DNA from 3 places in the Pseudomonas edsoni genome. Region 3 is predicted to be linked to each of the others. Evidence: predicted binding sites of a transcription regulator. Region 3 holds the regulator's gene; each other region holds the start of a gene.
The links. The regulator sigma-54, encoded in region 3, starts transcription at its own class of promoters, with help from an activator protein. The targets are predictions, from matches to a motif close to ANTGGCATNNANNTTGCTNT.
Positions count from the first base shown of each region.

Region 1: the regulator sigma-54 is predicted to act here: its motif matches at 3,563-3,582, upstream of C4J83_RS22880 (circularly permuted type 2 ATP-grasp protein).
Region 2: the regulator sigma-54 is predicted to act here: its motif matches at 3,075-3,094, upstream of glnK (P-II family nitrogen regulator).

Region 1 is NZ_CP027762.1:4,959,701-4,965,464, forward strand. Features, by position in the region: gene C4J83_RS22865 (c-type cytochrome) at 1-220, shown strand, start outside; gene C4J83_RS22870 (transglutaminase family protein) at 366-1,169, opposite strand; gene C4J83_RS22875 (alpha-E domain-containing protein) at 1,166-2,116, opposite strand; gene C4J83_RS22880 (circularly permuted type 2 ATP-grasp protein) at 2,121-3,530, opposite strand; gene C4J83_RS22885 (ribonuclease E inhibitor RraB) at 4,014-4,355, opposite strand; gene C4J83_RS22890 (hypothetical protein) at 4,569-4,805, opposite strand; gene C4J83_RS22895 (START domain-containing protein) at 4,909-5,514, opposite strand; gene C4J83_RS22900 (YkgJ family cysteine cluster protein) at 5,556-5,764, opposite strand, start outside.
Region 2 is NZ_CP027762.1:6,306,291-6,312,054, forward strand. Features, by position in the region: gene sutA (dormancy-specific transcriptional regulator SutA) at 89-415, opposite strand; gene C4J83_RS29405 (secondary thiamine-phosphate synthase enzyme YjbQ) at 518-943, opposite strand; gene C4J83_RS29410 (ammonium transporter) at 1,152-2,492, opposite strand; gene glnK (P-II family nitrogen regulator) at 2,528-2,866, opposite strand; gene C4J83_RS29420 (accessory factor UbiK family protein) at 3,290-3,553, shown strand; gene C4J83_RS29425 (YifB family Mg chelatase-like AAA ATPase) at 3,767-5,263, shown strand; gene C4J83_RS29430 (TetR/AcrR family transcriptional regulator) at 5,472-5,764, opposite strand, start outside.
Region 3 is NZ_CP027762.1:1,028,629-1,034,392, forward strand. Features, by position in the region: gene C4J83_RS04580 (ZIP family metal transporter) at 1-364, shown strand, start outside; gene C4J83_RS04585 (HPr family phosphocarrier protein) at 462-734, opposite strand; gene rapZ (RNase adapter RapZ) at 751-1,608, opposite strand; gene ptsN (PTS IIA-like nitrogen regulatory protein PtsN) at 1,611-2,075, opposite strand; gene hpf (ribosome hibernation-promoting factor, HPF/YfiA family) at 2,085-2,390, opposite strand; gene C4J83_RS04605 (RNA polymerase factor sigma-54) at 2,466-3,959, opposite strand; gene lptB (LPS export ABC transporter ATP-binding protein) at 4,144-4,869, opposite strand; gene lptA (lipopolysaccharide transport periplasmic protein LptA) at 4,869-5,444, opposite strand; gene lptC (LPS export ABC transporter periplasmic protein LptC) at 5,431-5,764, opposite strand, start outside.

The sequences.
Region 1 (5,764 bases), 2.6 Mb from region 3:
CGGCGATGCGCAGGTGGGGCCGGACCTGAATATTCCCTACAACCCTACGGAATATTTCAGCGGGGATTTCCTCAAGCGTTATATCCGTGATCCGCAGAGCCTGCGGCATTGGCCCCAGGCGAAGATGCCAGCGTTCGCGGCCAGTGTGTTGCCGGACGGTGAGCTGGATTTGCTGGTGGGGTATTTGAAGCACATGGCGGGGCGTAAGCAGCAGCCTTGAGCCTGGCAAAGACTCTGAAAACACCACCGCTCACTGTGGGAGCTGGCTGGCCTGCGATGGCGGTCGGTCAGTAACCCATTTACAGCTGACCCGCCGCTTTCGCAGGCCAGCCAGCTCCCACATCTAATCTGCTGCGTTCTGAAGATTACTGCTGCTGCACCAAAATCACCGGCGTCGGCGCCACGAACACCTTGGCGTGCATCTGCTCATGCCCGCCGCCTCGGCGCATGCCGCGTACCGGGCAGGCATCCAGGTAATCCAGGCCCACCGCCAACTTTAAATGTCGCTCGGGCCGCGCCAATTGGTTGGTCACATCAAAGCTGTACCACGCGTCATCCAGCCAGGCTTCGGCCCAGGCGTGGCTGGCCAGGTGCGTGCTGTCTTCGGTGTACAAATACCCCGACACATATCGCGCTGGAATGCCCAGGCTGCGCGCGCAGGCCAGGAATGCATGGGTGTGGTCCTGGCACACGCCTGCGCGCCCCGCAAACGCCGTGGCGGCGCAGGTGTCGACTTCAGTGGCGCCGGGCGTGTAAACCATTGACTGGTTGAGCGCATGCATCAGGTCGATCAACGCAGAGCGGTCGCGGCGTTGACGGCAATGCTGGTGGGCAAAACCGCGCAACGCGTCGTCCGGCTCGGTCAGCCGCGTGCTGCGTAGAAACGGAAACGCCGACTGGCTTTCGTGCTCAGCCTCGCGCAATTCATCGATGTCCACTTGGCCACGCGCGCCGATGATGATGGCGTCGTGGGGCTCATCAAGGGTCAGCACATGCAGGATGTTGCCAAACGGGTCGACCTGCGCGCGCACCGGGCGCGGCAGATCGAGCTGCCAGCTGAGCACGTGCTGGCGTTCGCTGTCGTGGGGCGTGAGGCGCAGGTACTGGATGCTGGCGCGCACCATGTCTTCGTAGTGGTAGGTGGTTTCGTGGCTGATGGAAAGTCTCATGCCGCCTCCAGGTAGGAACTGTAGATGGCGTCGCCCAACTGGCGGACCAAAGGGATGAAGTCGGTCAGCCAGGCATGCAGGCCTTCCTCGAGAATTTCGTCGATGGCAGTAAAGCGCAGGCGCGCGTCCATCTCGGCGGCCAGGCGCTGGGCCGGGCGGCCATTGAGGCCGGGCAGGCTGGCAAGGATCTGGTCGATTTCCTCGCTGCAGGCACGCAGCGAGCGTGGGACATCGGCGCGCAACAACAGCAGTTCGGCCACCTGCCGGGCGCCGGGGGCGTCACGGTAGATTTCGGTGTAAGCCTCAAACGATGACAGCGCGCGCAGCAAGGCACTCCACTGATAGTAGGCATGAGCCGTGCCGTCGCTGACCGCAGCGGCTTGGTCGCCGGCCATTTCGTAGCGCGCATCCAGCAGGCGCAGGGTGTTGTCGGCACGCTCGATGAAGGTGCCCAGCCGAATAAAACGAAACGCATCATTACGCATGATGGTGCCGTAGGTGGCGCCACGGAACAGGTGCGACCGCTCCTTGACCCACTCACAGAACCGGCTCATGCCGTAGCGGCTCAGCCCTTGCTGGGCGATGTCACGAATATCCAGCCAAGTGGCGTTGATGTTTTCCCACATGTCGGCGGTAATTCGCCCACGCACTGCATGGGCGCTGGCGCGCGCGGCGCCGAGGCAACTGTAGATGCTCGCCGGGTTGGCCGCGTCCAACGCAAAGAAGTGCAGCAGGCGCTCGGCATGCAGTTCGCCGTGGCGCTCGTGGTAATCCTCCAAGGTGCCGGTGATCAGCAGCGGCATGGCCAATTCGTGCAGGCCATCACCGCGCCCGTCCTGAGGCATCAGCGACAGCGAATAGCTGACATCAAGCATGCGCGCGAGGTTTTCCGCGCGTTCCAGGTAACGCGACATCCAGTACAAATCCGAGGCAGTTCTACTCAACATGGCATCAGTCCTCGACCACCCAGGTGTCTTTGGTGCCGCCGCCCTGGGACGAATTGACCACCAGCGAGCCTTCGCGCAGGGCCACGCGGGTCAAGCCGCCGGGCACCACGCGGGTTTCCTTGCCGGACAACACGAACGGCCGCAGGTCGATATGGCGCGGCGCGATGCCGTTTTCGACAAAAGTCGGACACGTGGATAAACACAGCGTCGGCTGCGCGATATAGGCGTGGGGCTTGGCTTTGATGCGGGCACGGAAGGCTTCGATTTCCGCTTTTGTCGACGCCGGGCCCACCAGCATGCCGTAGCCGCCGGAACCTTGGGTTTCCTTGACGACCAGGTCCGGAAGGTTGGCCAGCACGTGGGACAATTCGTCGGGCTTACGGCATTGAAACGTAGGCACGTTCTTCAGAATCGGCTCTTCATCCAGGTAAAAACGGATCATCTCGGTGACGAAGGGATACACCGACTTGTCATCCGCCACCCCGGTGCCAATCGCATTGGCCAACACCACATTGCCCGAGCGATACGCCGCGAGCAGGCCGGGCACGCCGAGCATGGAGTCCGGGTTGAAGGCCAGTGGGTCGAGAAAGGCATCATCGAGGCGACGGTAGATCACATCCACGGCCTTGGGGCCGTCTGTGGTGCGCATGAATACGCGGTCATCGCGCACGAACAAGTCGGCGCCTTCCACCAATTCCACACCCATTTCCCGCGCCAGAAAGGCGTGCTCGAAGAACGCGCTGTTAAAGCGCCCCGGGGTCAGCACCACCACGCTGGGGTTATCCAGGGGGCTCGAGCTTTTCAGCGTGTCGAGCAACAGGTTGGGGTAATGGTCGATGGGCGCGATGCGCTGGGCGGCGAACAACTCGGGGAACAGGCGCATCATCATTTTGCGGTCTTCGAGCATGTAACTGACACCGCTTGGTGTGCGCAGGTTGTCTTCCAATACGTAGTAAGTGCCGTCGCCATCGCGTACGAGGTCGACACCGGAGATGTGGGAATACAGACCGCGGTGCAGGTCCAGGCCCTGCATGGCCAACTGGTACTGCTCGTTGGCCAGCACCTGTTCGGCGGGGATGATTCCAGCCTTGATGATGCGTTGCTCGTGGTAGAGGTCGGCGAGAAACAGGTTCAGCGCCTTGACCCGTTGAATGCAGCCGCGCTCGACAATCCGCCACTCACTCGCCGGAATGCTGCGCGGGATGGTGTCGAAAGGAATCAGGCGCTCGGTGCCCTGCTCGTCCCCGTAAAGGGTGAAGGTGATCCCGGCGCGGTGGAACAGCAAATCGGCTTCACGCCGGCGCTGGGCCAGCAGTTCGGCGGGGGTTTCAGCTAACCAGCGGGCGAACTCGCGGTAATGGGGGCGGACCTGCCCTGCCCCGTCGTACATTTCATCGTAATAAGTGCGGATCATGCCGTACTCCTTGTCACCCGGGCGCGAGAACCGTCGCAAGGCCCGTGCCAGCGGCATAAACACTTATAAATCAGTGAGTTGAATAACCTACGGGTTCCGCGCGCACCGTCCTGGTGCGCAGAACGCCCGCTGTCCCGTACCACGCTTCATCGCAATGCGGGCTTTGACTATCAACAGCATAGTCAGAGTTGATTTCACTGCCCGGTCACGCTTGCGGATAATCCTCACACCGGCTGACCAGGATGTTTCCTGAGATGTCAGCGAACCGCTCTTCCCTTTAGGCCACCCTGTCTGGGTGGTTTTTTTTGCGCGGTAGAAAGCCAAAAGCCCGACTTGCCGGGGATCGCGACGTTAAAGACGCTGTCGGCGGCAGGCCGGGCTCGTAGTGGGTGGCTATATTGAGGATGCGGTTGTGAGGCGTGCACAAACAAAATCGGCCGACCCAAGGGTCAGCCGATACGCTGTGTTGCTCATCGAATGCCGCTACATGGGTAACCCACGCACCTCCTGCTTGACGCCCCATCCCTCGATGATCCCGCCCAAAGGCTCGACCACCGCTTCAAAGTCTTGCTCGAAGTCTCCTATGCCGTCGTAGGTGGCGAACATGATTTTGCTCAGTTCCAGGTACCAGGCGCCATCATCGCGCGCGCTGACCTGGGCATTCAGGGATTCCCCACGAAATCGACCCGCAGCCCTGCGCGCCCGTTCCTCATCCGGGAAAATGGCGTAGAACTCGATGGGGTGAAACCGTGAGAAGTCGAAACCGCCTTCTTTCATGCGGCGCAGTACGTTGGTGCTGATGTCTTCTTGATAGGCTGTGCTCATGAAACGTCCTCCTCAAACTGATGGATAGACTTTCCGTGCTTCCCGAAGACCGCGCCCTGCTGGCGCGGGTGCTACGGCATTAACGACACCGCGGGAAAACAAGCATGTAGCTGACAAGACCAGACCTTAGCGATTCATTCGCTGATCTCGGTTGCAGAGTAGCGCGAAGCTATCACCTCCACCAGAGGCGCTTGAAGGGCATACAGGCAATGTTCAGGCGGCGGGCGAAATGTCGAGGATTTGAATACTGTTCTGGTCTTTCAGAATCTTGACCGTAGGCTGGGGTTTGCGCCCTTCCAAATCATTCAGGTCAAGTTCGGCGGCCACTGGCACCAGCTTGTTACGAATCATGTGTGCCGCGTCTTCGAGGCTGGGCTTCTGGTCGCAGCTGAACTGCTCGACGGACTGAACGCCGTGATCATCAACGAAGGTAATCTGCCACTTTTGCATCGGTGCCTCCTCGATAAAACCCGTGTGTGGGCTTACAACTATCTGGACCTTGAGGGCTCGGCAAACGTTCCACTCAAGTCAGGAGGCACCTGATTAATGACACTTATTTTTCAGCGTGTTCTTTCAAGGCTTTCAAGGTGTTGAACGGCGCGTCCACCACAAACTTGTTGGCCAGCCACGATGGCACGCTGCCGCCTGGTTCGGTGTGCACCTGGTAGGTCACTTCGGTCTGGTTGTCGCCTTTTGGCACAAGCTTCCAGTAGCCGTCTACCTGGGCAACGCGCACGTAACCTTTTACTTCCGGCTGGTAAGTCGGCACTTCCAGCAATTTGCGGGTCACGGTGCCATCGGCGGCCTTGGACGTGGTGATTTCGAGGATCGAATCGCGGTCGGTCACCGGGAACGGTGCCTTGAACTGGGTGTAGGTCCAGCTCTTGTCGCCTTCGGTCTTGAGCAGTTTTTGCGATTTGCATTCGTGGATCCAGGAGCAGGCGCCGGCCACGTCTTCCTGCAGGGCCTGGATCTTGGCGACAGGCGCCTTGATCAGCGTCACACCGCGGTAGGCCTTGTATTTGGAGCCGGCAATTTCGCTCAGGGACACCTTGATACCGTCCTCGTCCTTGGCGACCTGCCAGTCCTCAGCCTGCGCCGTGGCAGCGAACAACACCGTAAAACCGCACAACACAGCCACTCGTTTCAGCGAACCCATTGTTGTATTCCTTATTGTCGAAGTTCCGATAGTAAAGCCCATCAAGCCGCCGTCATCTGCTCCCACCAGCCGATCAACCGGATCGCATCGGCCTGGTCGTTGCCACAGACATCCAGATCTGCCTTGAAATCACTGCACACCGCTGGGCGTTCCGGTTGGCCGAACAGCAGGCATAGCTGTTCGACCGACAGGTGCAGGCAGCGTTCGCCCGCGGGTTTGCCGTGAGGCATTCCCGGCAATGGCGAACTGA
Region 2 (5,764 bases), 1.3 Mb from region 3:
TTGATGGGTGGTGACCCTTAGGATTTATTACATCCATGAAAAAGCCCGCAGCGACGGCGGGCTTTTTCATGCAAGCGAGCGGCTGACCTCAGATAGGACGGCTACCGTACTTGTTATCCGGCTTCTTCGGCGGATCTGCTACCACGTTGGCCTCGACTTCCTGCACTTTGCCGCCTTTGGCGAGGAATTCTTCCATCGCACGGGCCAGCGCATCGCGCTCTTTGTTCTTGGCTTCAACGCTTGGCAGTTCATCTACCGAAACAGCGGCCTTGGCTTTGCCTTTGGCTGCCGGGACAGGTGCATCGTCGCCACCGTCGTCGTCAGCAACGTCCTCAGCTGCCGCCTCAAGACCTTCTTCGGCCTCGTCGTCGTCACCGACTTCGAGTTCGTCGTTTTCCAGATCATCGTCGCTCATGTTCTACCTCATGACTTGCGAAAAGCAGATTAGTTATAGCCCAGCTTCACCCTCTGTCGAGGTCGCCGGAAAAAAATCAACATCCACTGGATTACCAGTGGCTTATGCCCCATCACCGTGCAAGGTGGCGAGGACTTTACGAGCACCGCCATGATCACGGTGCTCGCCCAGATAAACACCTTGCCAGGTCCCCATCGCCAAGCGGCCGGCCTTGACCGGCAAACTCAGCTGGCAGCCCAGGAGACTGGCCTTGAAGTGCGCCGGCAGATCATCCGGACCTTCGTCGTTGTGTTCGAACCCTGCACGCCCTTGCGGCACCAGCGAGTTGAAAAAACGCTCGAAGTCACGGCGAACCGCCGGGTCGGCATTTTCGTTGACCGTCAACGAAGCCGAGGTGTGCTGCAACCACAAATGCAACAGGCCCACACGGCACGCTTTCAATTCAGGCAGGCCGGCGAGCAACTCATCCGTCACCAAGTGAAAGCCCCGGGGCTTGGCCCGCAGGGTTATCAGGGTCTGTTGCCACATACAGTTCTCCGCCTATCGGCGCGCATTCTAGCGCGCTCTGGAAAAAAACAAAGTACCGAATACACCTACATGCCTGTAAGACATTCACACCCTTAAAAGTGCCGTGTGGTTCCCATCACAAAGTCGGCATAAACCCGTACACCTTTAGCCACAGACAAACCCCAGACAAAAAAATGCCCGGCAAGCCGGGCATCTTTTTTTCGCGTACTTACAAGTTGTAGCCGCGCTCGTTGTGTTGTGCCAGATCGAGGCCCACGGCCTCTTCTTCGTCGGTAACCCGCAGGCCCATGACCATGTCCAGCACCTTGAGGATGATGAAGGTCACGATAGCCGTGTAGATCACGGTGAAGCCGACGCCTTTGCACTGGATCCAGACTTGCGCTGCGATGTCAGTGGTCGCCGCGTTGAAGCCGCCCAGAGACGGAGCCGCGAACACGCCGGTGAGGATCGCGCCGAGGATACCGCCGATACCGTGCACGCCGAAGGCGTCCAGGGAGTCGTCGTAGCCCAGTTTGCGTTTCAGGGTAGTGGCGCAGAAGAAGCACACCACGCCCGCCGCCAGACCAATCACCAGGGCGCCCATTGGGCCCACGGTGCCCGCAGCCGGGGTGATTGCAACCAAACCTGCCACCACACCCGAAGCGATGCCCAGTGCGCTTGGCTTACCGTGAGTGACCCACTCGGCAAACATCCAGCCCAGCGCGGCAGCAGCGGTCGCAATCTGAGTGACCAGCATCGCCATACCGGCAGTGCCGTTGGCCGCAGCCGCAGAACCGGCGTTGAAGCCAAACCAACCGACCCACAGCATGGCAGCACCGACCAGGGTGTAACCCAGGTTGTGAGGCGCCATCGGCGTGGTTGGGAAGCCTTTACGCTTGCCGAGTACCAGGCACGCCACCAGGCCAGCCACACCGGCGTTGATGTGCACCACGGTGCCGCCGGCGAAGTCCAGCACGCCCCAATCGCCCAGCAACGAACCCGGACCGCCCCACACCATATGCGCAATCGGTGCGTAGACCAGGGTGAACCAGACGCCCATGAAGATCAGCATCGCGGAGAACTTCATACGCTCGGCGAAGGCACCGACGATCAGCGCAGGCGTAATGATGGCGAACGTCATCTGGAAAGTGACGAACACCGCCTCAGGGAACAGCGCCGCAGGGCCGGTGATGCTCGCCGGGGTGACACCCGACAGGAACAGTTTGGACAGGCCGCCCACGAACGAGTTGAGGTTGACGACGCCTGCTTCCATACCGGTAGTGTCGAACGCCATGCTGTAGCCGTAAACGAACCACAAAATGGTGATCAAGCCGGTGATGGCGAAGCACTGCATCATCACGGAAAGAATGTTTTTGGAGCGAACCATGCCGCCATAGAACAGCGCCAGGCCTGGAATGGTCATGAACAGCACCAGCGCGGTGGATGTGAGCATCCACGCCGTGTCGCCGGAATTGAGGACTGGAGCGGGGGCTGGGTCCGCCGCCAATGCCAGGGCCGGCATTACGAGGGACAACAGGGCTCCTAGCCCTGCGAATTTACGCAGAGTCATATTGTTTTCTCCTGGGGCGTTGGGGGTTTGGCGGCTTAGATTGCGTCGGTATCGGTTTCGCCGGTACGGATGCGAATAGCCTGTTCCAGATTGACCACGAAGATCTTGCCGTCACCGATCTTGCCGGTGTTGGCCGCCTTGGTTATCGCCTCGATAACCCGGTCAAGATCCTTGTCGTCAATGGCGACATCAATCTTCACCTTTGGCAGAAAATCGACCACGTATTCCGCGCCGCGATACAGCTCGGTGTGACCCTTCTGCCGACCGAAGCCTTTGACCTCAGTAACGGTAATGCCCTGCACGCCGATCTCGGACAGCGACTCGCGTACATCGTCCAACTTGAACGGCTTGATGATGGCAGTGACTAGCTTCATGAAAACTCTCTCCCGAATTGGTGGACTTGCCCCAGGAAAACAAACCCGTCTCAAGTCTAAGCGCAGTGCCTGGCTTTGTAACGCGTCGTCGCCTCGGCATTTACCGTTGCGACGCCAGCGAACCACTGGTGACGAAACCTGTACCCCTGATCCGTCGGCGCACTGCATTCGTCACAGCGACTGCATCAGTGCATGGGTCATGATCGTCTAAGCAGAAAGCTTGCCAGCTCCGTAAAAATCACTGAAATCAGTCCTTTGCCCACTTATGCCCACCTGCGGGGCGTTTTGGCGACGCCAATGCGCACAAAAACAGTGCGCGACCGCCCGGAGCACTGCGCGAAAAGCGTGCGCGCCAGGCGGTGAAAAAGACTATAGACGCTGCGTGATACACTGCCCGCCAACCGTTTTTCCGGAATGTTTCCCATGCTCGCGCCCAAAGATCTCCTCGACGCCCTGAGCGGCCACGCCTCTCGCCTGTTCAGCGGCGAAACCCCACTGCCTCGCAACGAAATCGAAAGCCAGTTCAAGGCGCTGCTGCAAAGCGGCTTCAGCAAGCTCGACCTGGTGAGCCGTGAAGAATTTGACAGCCAAATGGTGGTGCTGGCCCGCACGCGTGCACGGCTGGAGAGCCTCGAGGCGAAAGTCGCGGAGTTGGAAGCGCGGCTGACGCCACCTGCTGCTGAATAAACACGCTCAGTGTGGGAGCTGGCTTACCTGCGATGCGGGCGCCTTGGTGTATCAGTTACACCGAGTCGATGCCATCGCAGGCAAGCCAGCTCCCACATTTGGTCTACGTTGCGCTCTGGATACGTTCTGTAAAACCTCCCCCGCCTCGCTCTTCGCCACCTCGTCTACCCTTGAAAAACCCGCAGGAAGCGGCCCTCCACTCAAGGAACGAGCATGTCCCTCGCCATCGTCCACAGCCGCGCCCAGATTGGCGTCGAAGCCCCTGCCGTCACGGTTGAAGTGCACATGGCCAATGGTCTGCCATCCCTGACACTGGTGGGTCTGCCGGAAACCGCCGTCAAGGAAAGCAAGGACCGCGTGCGCAGCGCCATCCTGAACTGCGCGCTGCAATACCCAGCCCGGCGCATCACCCTCAACCTCGCGCCCGCCGACCTGCCCAAGGACGGCGGGCGTTTTGACTTGGCGATTGCCTTGGGCATCCTGGCTGCAAGCCTGCAGGTGCCGTCGTTGATGCTGGATGACGTGGAATGCCTGGGCGAATTGGCACTGTCCGGCGAAGTACGCGCAGTCAAAGGCGTGTTGCCGGCAGCGCTGGCAGCCCGCAAGGCCGGACGCACCGTGATAGTGCCGCGGGCGAATGCCGAGGAGGCGTGCCTGGCCTCGGGGTTGAAAGTGATTGCGGTGGATCACTTGCTGCAAGTGGTGGCGCACCTGAATGGGCAGGTGCCGATCGAGCCCTATAAGTCCGATGGCTTGCAGTACTTGAACAAACCCTATCCAGACCTGAGCGAAGTACAAGGCCAACTGGCGGCCAAGCGCGCGCTGCTGATCGCTGCGGCAGGCGCGCATAACCTGCTGTTCAGCGGGCCGCCCGGCACCGGCAAGACCTTGCTGGCCAGCCGGCTGCCGGGGTTGCTGCCGCCGTTGAGCGAGCAGGAAGCGCTGGAAGTGGCGGCGATCCAGTCGGTGGTCAGCCTCGCACCACTGAGCCATTGGCCGCACCGGCCGTTCCGCCAGCCACACCACTCGGCCTCGGGGCCGGCGCTGGTGGGCGGCGGGTCAAAACCGCAACCGGGGGAAATCACCCTCGCCCACCACGGCGTATTGTTTCTGGATGAGTTGCCGGAGTTCGATCGCAAGGTCCTGGAGGTGCTGCGCGAACCGCTTGAATCGGGACACATCGTCATTTCCCGTGCGCGCGACCGAGTGAGTTTCCCGGCACGCTTTCAACTGGTGGCGGCCATGAACCCCTGCCCTTGCGGGTATATGGGCGAACCGAGTGGGCGCTGTCGGTGTACGCCGGAGCAGATTCAGCGCTATCGCAACAAACTTTCCGGCCCCCTGCTGGACCGGATCGACTTGCACCTTACCGTCGCCCGGGAAACCACAGCACTAAACCCGACCCAGCCGCCTGGCGATAACACGGCGAAGGCCTCGGCACAGGTGGCCGACGCCCGCGAGCGCCAACTCAAGCGCCAGGGTTGCGCCAATGCCTTTCTGGATTTGCCAGGGTTACGCAAACACTGCCAATTGGCGAAAGCCGATGAAGGCTGGCTGGAAAGCGCCTGCGAGCGGCTGACGCTGTCGCTGCGCGCGGCACATCGCTTGCTCAAGGTGGCGCGCACGCTGGCAGACCTTGAGCGGGTTGAGAATATCGCTCGGCATCACTTGGCCGAGGCACTGCAATATCGGCCTGCGGCGGTCGGTTAGCCTGAGGCCAGCATCAGCCCTAGCAGTGAACGGGCTTCTTGTAGCGAGCTGGCTTGCCCAGCGTTGGGCTGCGCAGCAGCCCCAGAAATTGGCGACGCGGTCTAACAGCTGAAACATGGCAGCCGGACTGGGACCGCTTCGCACTCCAACGCGGGACACGCCCGCTCGCCACGCAGGAATGTGGTGGCCGCCAAAAGTGCGCGGAGGCCTAAGCGGTGAAATCCAGCAACAGCTTCGCCACTTCCATGACTTCATCCAGCACCGCTTCTGCCGACGCGGTAGAAGGATTCAGCATCAGGTCATCGGCATACCCCATCGCCATGGCGAAGATCTGCCGGGCTGCGCGTTGGGGCGCATCACAGCGGAAAACGTTGGCAGCGACGCCGCGCTCGATCACCTCGGCAAGCATGCCCTGCCACTGCGCGTTGATCACCAAGTACGCCTGGGCCATCTGCGGGTCGTGCATCGCTTCGTCCCAGGCATCCAGCCACAGCGCCCAGC
Region 3 (5,764 bases):
CGCGGGTGGCGGCATGCCGGATGCCGACAGCCTGGCCATGGGCATCGCCCTGCAGGATGTTCCGGAAGGTCTAGTGATTGCACTGGTCTTGGCCGGGGCAGGGATGTCGCGGACCAAAGCGTTCCTGATCGGCGCTGCGTCAGGGTTGGTCGAACCGGTCTTTGCGGTGCTCTGCGCCTGGCTGGTGATCCTGGCGGAAATTTTGTTGCCGCTGGGGCTCGCGCTGGCAGCTGGGGCGATGTTGCTCGTGGTGACGCACGAAGTGATTCCCGAATCGCGCCGCAATGGTCACGAAAAGCTTGCCAGCCTGGGGCTGTGCATCGGGTTCTGTTTGATGATGGTGATGGATACTGCTCTGGGATAAACCTCAGCCCACCATCAAAAGCCAGGCTTGGCGACGGTCGCCCGGTGAAGGTAAGGCTTGAGGGCGTCCTGCCAACAAGCCGAGTGCCTAGACGCGGTTATTCGCCTTCGTCAAAGAAGTTATTGATCAGCTTTACCAGAGCGTCCATCGCTTCCTGTTCTTGCTCACCCTCAGTCTTTAAGTGAATCCTGGTGCCCTTGCCGGCAGCCAGCATCATCATGGCCATGATGCTCTTGCCGTCGACCATGGATTCGGGCGTGCGCCCAGCCCGGATCTGACAGGGGAACTGCCCGGCCACACCGACGAATTTGGCGGAAGCGCGAGCGTGCAGGCCCAGCTTGTTGATGATTTCGATTTCCAAAGCGGGCATCGCGCAGGTGTTCCTTTCAGCTAAGGTCGCGGTGGCGAACCTGGACGTTCTTGAGGGTTTGTTGCAGCACCTGGCCCAGGCGTTCAGTCAGGTAGACAGAACGATGATGGCCGCCGGTGCAGCCGATGGCGATAGTGACATAGGCACGATTACTCGCGGCAAAACGTGGCAACCATTTAAGCAGGTAGCTGGAAATGTCCTGGAACATCTCTTCGACATCCGGTTGCGCAGCCAGGTACTCGGCCACCGGCTGATCCAGCCCGGACTGATCACGCAGCTCCGGCTTCCAGTAAGGGTTGGGCAGGCAGCGAACGTCGAACACCAGGTCGGCATCGACCGGCATGCCTCGTTTGAAGCCAAACGACTCGACGAGAAATGCCGTGCCAGGCTCTGGTTGATTCAGCAGGCGTAGCTTGATGGCGTCGCGCAGCTGATACAAGTTCAGGCCGGTGGTATTGATCTTGAGATCGGCGAGGTCGATGATCGGTCCCAGCAGCGTGGTCTCGTCCTCAATGGCCTCGGCCAGCGAGCGGTGAGGGCTGCTCAGAGGATGGCGTCGACGGGTTTCAGAGAAGCGCTTGAGCAGCGTCTCTTCGTCGGCATCCAGGTACAGCACGTCGCAATTGATGTGCTTGGCCCGCACTTCTTCGAGCAATTCAGGAAATCGCGAGAGGTGGCTGGGCAGATTACGGGCATCAATTGAAACGGCAACCAACGGCTGCGCCAACTCAGTATGAATCAGCGCACGCTCGGCCAATTCCGGCAGCAGGCCGGCGGGCAGGTTGTCGATGCAATAGAAGCCGTTGTCTTCAAGGACATTGAGTGCGGTGCTTTTACCCGAGCCGGAACGGCCGCTGACGATGATCAAACGCATGATTACTGCCTGTTTTGTTCATCCAGGACAACCTGATAGAGCGCCTCGTTGCTGCTGGCACTGCGCAGTTTGTCGCGTACTTCCTTGCGGTCGAGCATGCTGGCGATCTGCCGGAGCAGCTCCAGGTGTGCATCGGTGGCGGCCTGCGGGACCAGCAGCACGAACAGCAGGTCAACCGGGGCGCCGTCGATGGCATCAAAATCGATTTTTTCTTGCAGGTGTAAAAGTGCACTTACGGGCGAAGTACAGCCTTCAAGGCGGCAGTGAGGAATGGCGATGCCGTTACCAAAACCGGTCGAGCCCAGCTTTTCACGGTCAATCAGGGCCTTGAACACAACTTGCTCATCCAACTCAGGCACTTCACGGCTGATCAGGTTAGCGATGTGTTCGAGGGCTTTCTTCTTGCTGCCGCCCGGCGCGTTCACGAGTGAACGGCCGGGGGTCAGGATGGTTTCAAGTTGGATCATGGGGGAGAGTTAACGACCTGTACCTTGCATCAGGTGCAGATACTTTTCCTTATGCTTTATGAGTTGGCGGTCCAGCTTGTCGTAGAGCGAGTCAATCGCTGCGTACATGTCTTCATGCTCCGCATTGGCGACTAGCTTCGCATTCGGTACGTGCAGGGTGGCCTCGATTTTTTGCTTGAGCTTGTCGACCTCCATGATGACCTGCACGTTGGTGATCTTGTCAAAATGCCCCGCAAGCTTGTTCAGCTTGCTCTCGGTGTACTCACGCAGGGGCTTGGTAACTTCCAGTTGGTGTCCACTGATGTTGACTTGCATACAGCTTCTCCTTCGTTGCCAGTGCATAAAGCGGCGGGTAGGAATACCCGCCACTGGAACGCTATGGCCCGCCCGTCACATCAAACGCTTACGCTCGCTGGAAGGCGCGATCCCGAGGGACTCGCGGTACTTGGCGACGGTTCGACGGGCGACCTGAATGCCTTGTGCCTCCAGTAAACCAGCGATCTTGCTGTCACTCAACGGCTTTTTCTGATTTTCCGCAGCAACCAGTTTTTTGATGATCGCGCGGATCGCCGTGGACGAGCATTCGCCGCCTTCGGAGGTGCTGACATGGCTGGAGAAAAAGTATTTCAACTCATAAATACCCCGTGGGGTATGCATGAACTTCTGCGTGGTCACCCGGGAAATCGTTGATTCGTGCATGCCTACCGCCTCGGCGATGTCATGCAGCACCAACGGTTTCATTGCCTCGTCGCCATATTCCAGGAAGCCGCGCTGGTGCTCGACGATCTGGGTGGCCACTTTCATCAGGGTTTCGTTGCGGCTTTGCAGGCTCTTGATGAACCAGCGCGCTTCCTGCAACTGGTTGCGCATGAAGGTGTTGTCGGCACTGGTGTCGGCGCGGCGCACAAAGCCTGCGTATTGTGGGTTGACGCGCAAACGTGGCACCGATTCCTGGTTAAGCTCCACCAGCCAGCGTTCGTTGTCCTTGCGCACGATCACGTCGGGAACGACGTATTCGGCTTCGCTGGACTCGATTTGCGAGCCGGGGCGCGGATTGAGGCTCTGTACCAGCTCGATGACCTGGCGCAGGTCGTCTTCCTTGAGCTTCATGCGGCGCATCAACTGGCTGTAGTCGCGGCTGCCCAGCAGGTCGATGTAGTCGGTGACCAGGCGCTGGGCCTCGGCGAGCCAAGGTGTCTTGGCGGGCAGTTGACGCAATTGCAGCAGCAGGCACTCGCTGAGGGTGCGGGCGCCAATGCCGGCGGGCTCAAACTGTTGAATGCGGTGAAGGACGGCTTCGATTTCGTCCAGCTCGATGTCCAGTTCCGGGTCGAAGGCCTCGAGAATTTCATCAAGGGTTTCGTCCAGGTAGCCCTGGTTATTAATGCAGTCGATCAGGGTGACAGCGATCAGGCGATCGGTGTCGGACATCGGCGCGAGGTTAAGTTGCCACAGCAAATGGCTTTGCAGGCTTTCGCCAGCGGACGTGCGGGTGGTGAAATCCCATTCGTCATCGTCATTGCTGGGCAGGCTGCTGGCGCTGGTCTGGTAAACGTCTTCCCACGCGGTATCCACGGGGAGGTCGTTGGGAATGCGTTCGTTCCATTCGCCTTCCTCAAGGTTATCCACCGTTGGGGCGGTTTCCTGGTAGGAGGGTTCCTGCACGTCGGAGTTGGGTTTTTGCTCGATGTTGTCGGCCAGCGGGTCTGCATTATCGAAGTCGTCGCCTTCTTCCTGGCGTTCGAGCATCGGATTGGACTCCAGGGCCTCCTGGATTTCCTGTTGCAGGTCCAGGGTCGACAATTGGAGCAGGCGGATGGCCTGTTGCAGCTGCGGTGTCATCGTCAGCTGCTGGCCCATTCTCAGGACTAGCGATGGTTTCATGGCAGGGGCTTAACACCTTATTCGCCGGCGCAATGCGCCATCCACGACAGGGCGCGTGAGCGCCAAACATAAGCAAATTATATGCCTGATGTCGGGGGCTTTGCCTAGAGCGCGGTAACAATAAAAAAACGAGGTTTTTATTGACTCCCGCGCGCCTTGGCGAACAGCCGTGACACCACGATGCTTACAGGCGGAACTCGTGGCCCAGGTACACTTCCTTGACCAGTTCGTTAGCCAGGATGGTGGCGGAATCGCCTTCGGCGATCAGCTGGCCATCGTTGACGATATAAGCCGTCTCACAGATATCGAGGGTTTCACGGACGTTGTGGTCAGTGATCAATACGCCGATGCCCTTGGCTTTGAGGTGATGGATGATCTGTTTGATGTCGCCGACCGAGATCGGGTCAACGCCGGCAAACGGTTCGTCCAGCAGGATGAACTTCGGCGCGGTTGCCAGTGCACGTGCGATTTCCACGCGACGGCGCTCACCACCGGACAGGCTCATGCCAAGGTTGTCGCGAATGTGGTTGATGTGGAATTCCTGAAGCAGGCTTTCCAGCTCCTTGCGGCGGCCGTCACGGTCGAGTTCCTTGCGGGTCTCGAGGATCGCCATGATGTTGTCCGACACCGACAGTTTGCGAAAGATCGACGCCTCCTGGGGGAGATAGCCGATACCTGCGCGTGCACGACCGTGCATTGGCTGGTGGCTCACGTCGAGGTCGTCGATCAATACACGGCCCTGATCCGCCTGGACCAGCCCGACGATCATATAGAAGCATGTGGTTTTGCCGGCACCGTTAGGGCCGAGCAGGCCGACGATCTGGCCACTGTCGATCGACAGGCTGACGTCGCGCACGACCTGACGGCTTTTGTAAGCCTTGGCCAGATGCTGGGCTTTGAGGGTTGCCATTAGTTCGCCTTCTTCGCAGCGGGTTTAGCCGCAGGCTGAGCGGCAGCGTCTTTCTGCTTGGGCTGGATAACCATGTCGATACGCGGTTTCGGCGTGCCGATCTTCGCGCCGGTGGCACGACCAGCCTGAGCGATCTGCTTCACGGTGTCATAGGTGATTTTCTCACCGTCCGTGGTATTGCCGTCGCTGCTCACAACCCTGGCCTGATCGATCAGGATGATACGGTTCTGCTGGGCGTGATACTGGATGGTCTTACCGTAGCCCTTCATCGGAGCAGGATCTGCAGCAGCCTGCCTCTGTTCGAAATAGGCCAGGTTACCCACCGAAGTCACCACGTCGATGTCACCCGCAGGCGTACGCGTGAGCGTCACCGTGTTGCCGGTAATCTTCATCGAACCTTGGGTGATGATCACGGCGCCGGTATAGGTTGCAACGCCTTGCTTGTCATCCAGCTGTGCATCGTCAGCCTGAATGTGGATCGGTTGCTGGCTATCGTTCGGCAGAGCCCAGGCGCTCACGCTTCCCAGTGCTGCGCCCAGACCGAGCAAAATAGGGAGGGTTTTAACGAGCCTCATACTGTCCTCTTACGTTCGATAGCAGGTGTATCCTGCTTTCTTTCAAATACGCTTTCATTCCCTTGCCAGTCGATACACCGCCAGCGCCGTCGATTCTAACGTCTTGCTCGGTCTGCGCATATTGCTGTTGTGGGAAAACGGTCATGCGACTGCTGGTAATAATAGTGTCGCGGTTCTTATCGTCAGTACGTGCAACACGTACCGAGTCGATCAGTTCTACCTGAGTGCCGTCCGGGTTGACTTCGCCATGCTTGCTGGTGACATGCCAAGGGAACTCAGTGCCGCGGTACAAGTTCATGTCCGGGTTGGTCAGCAACGTG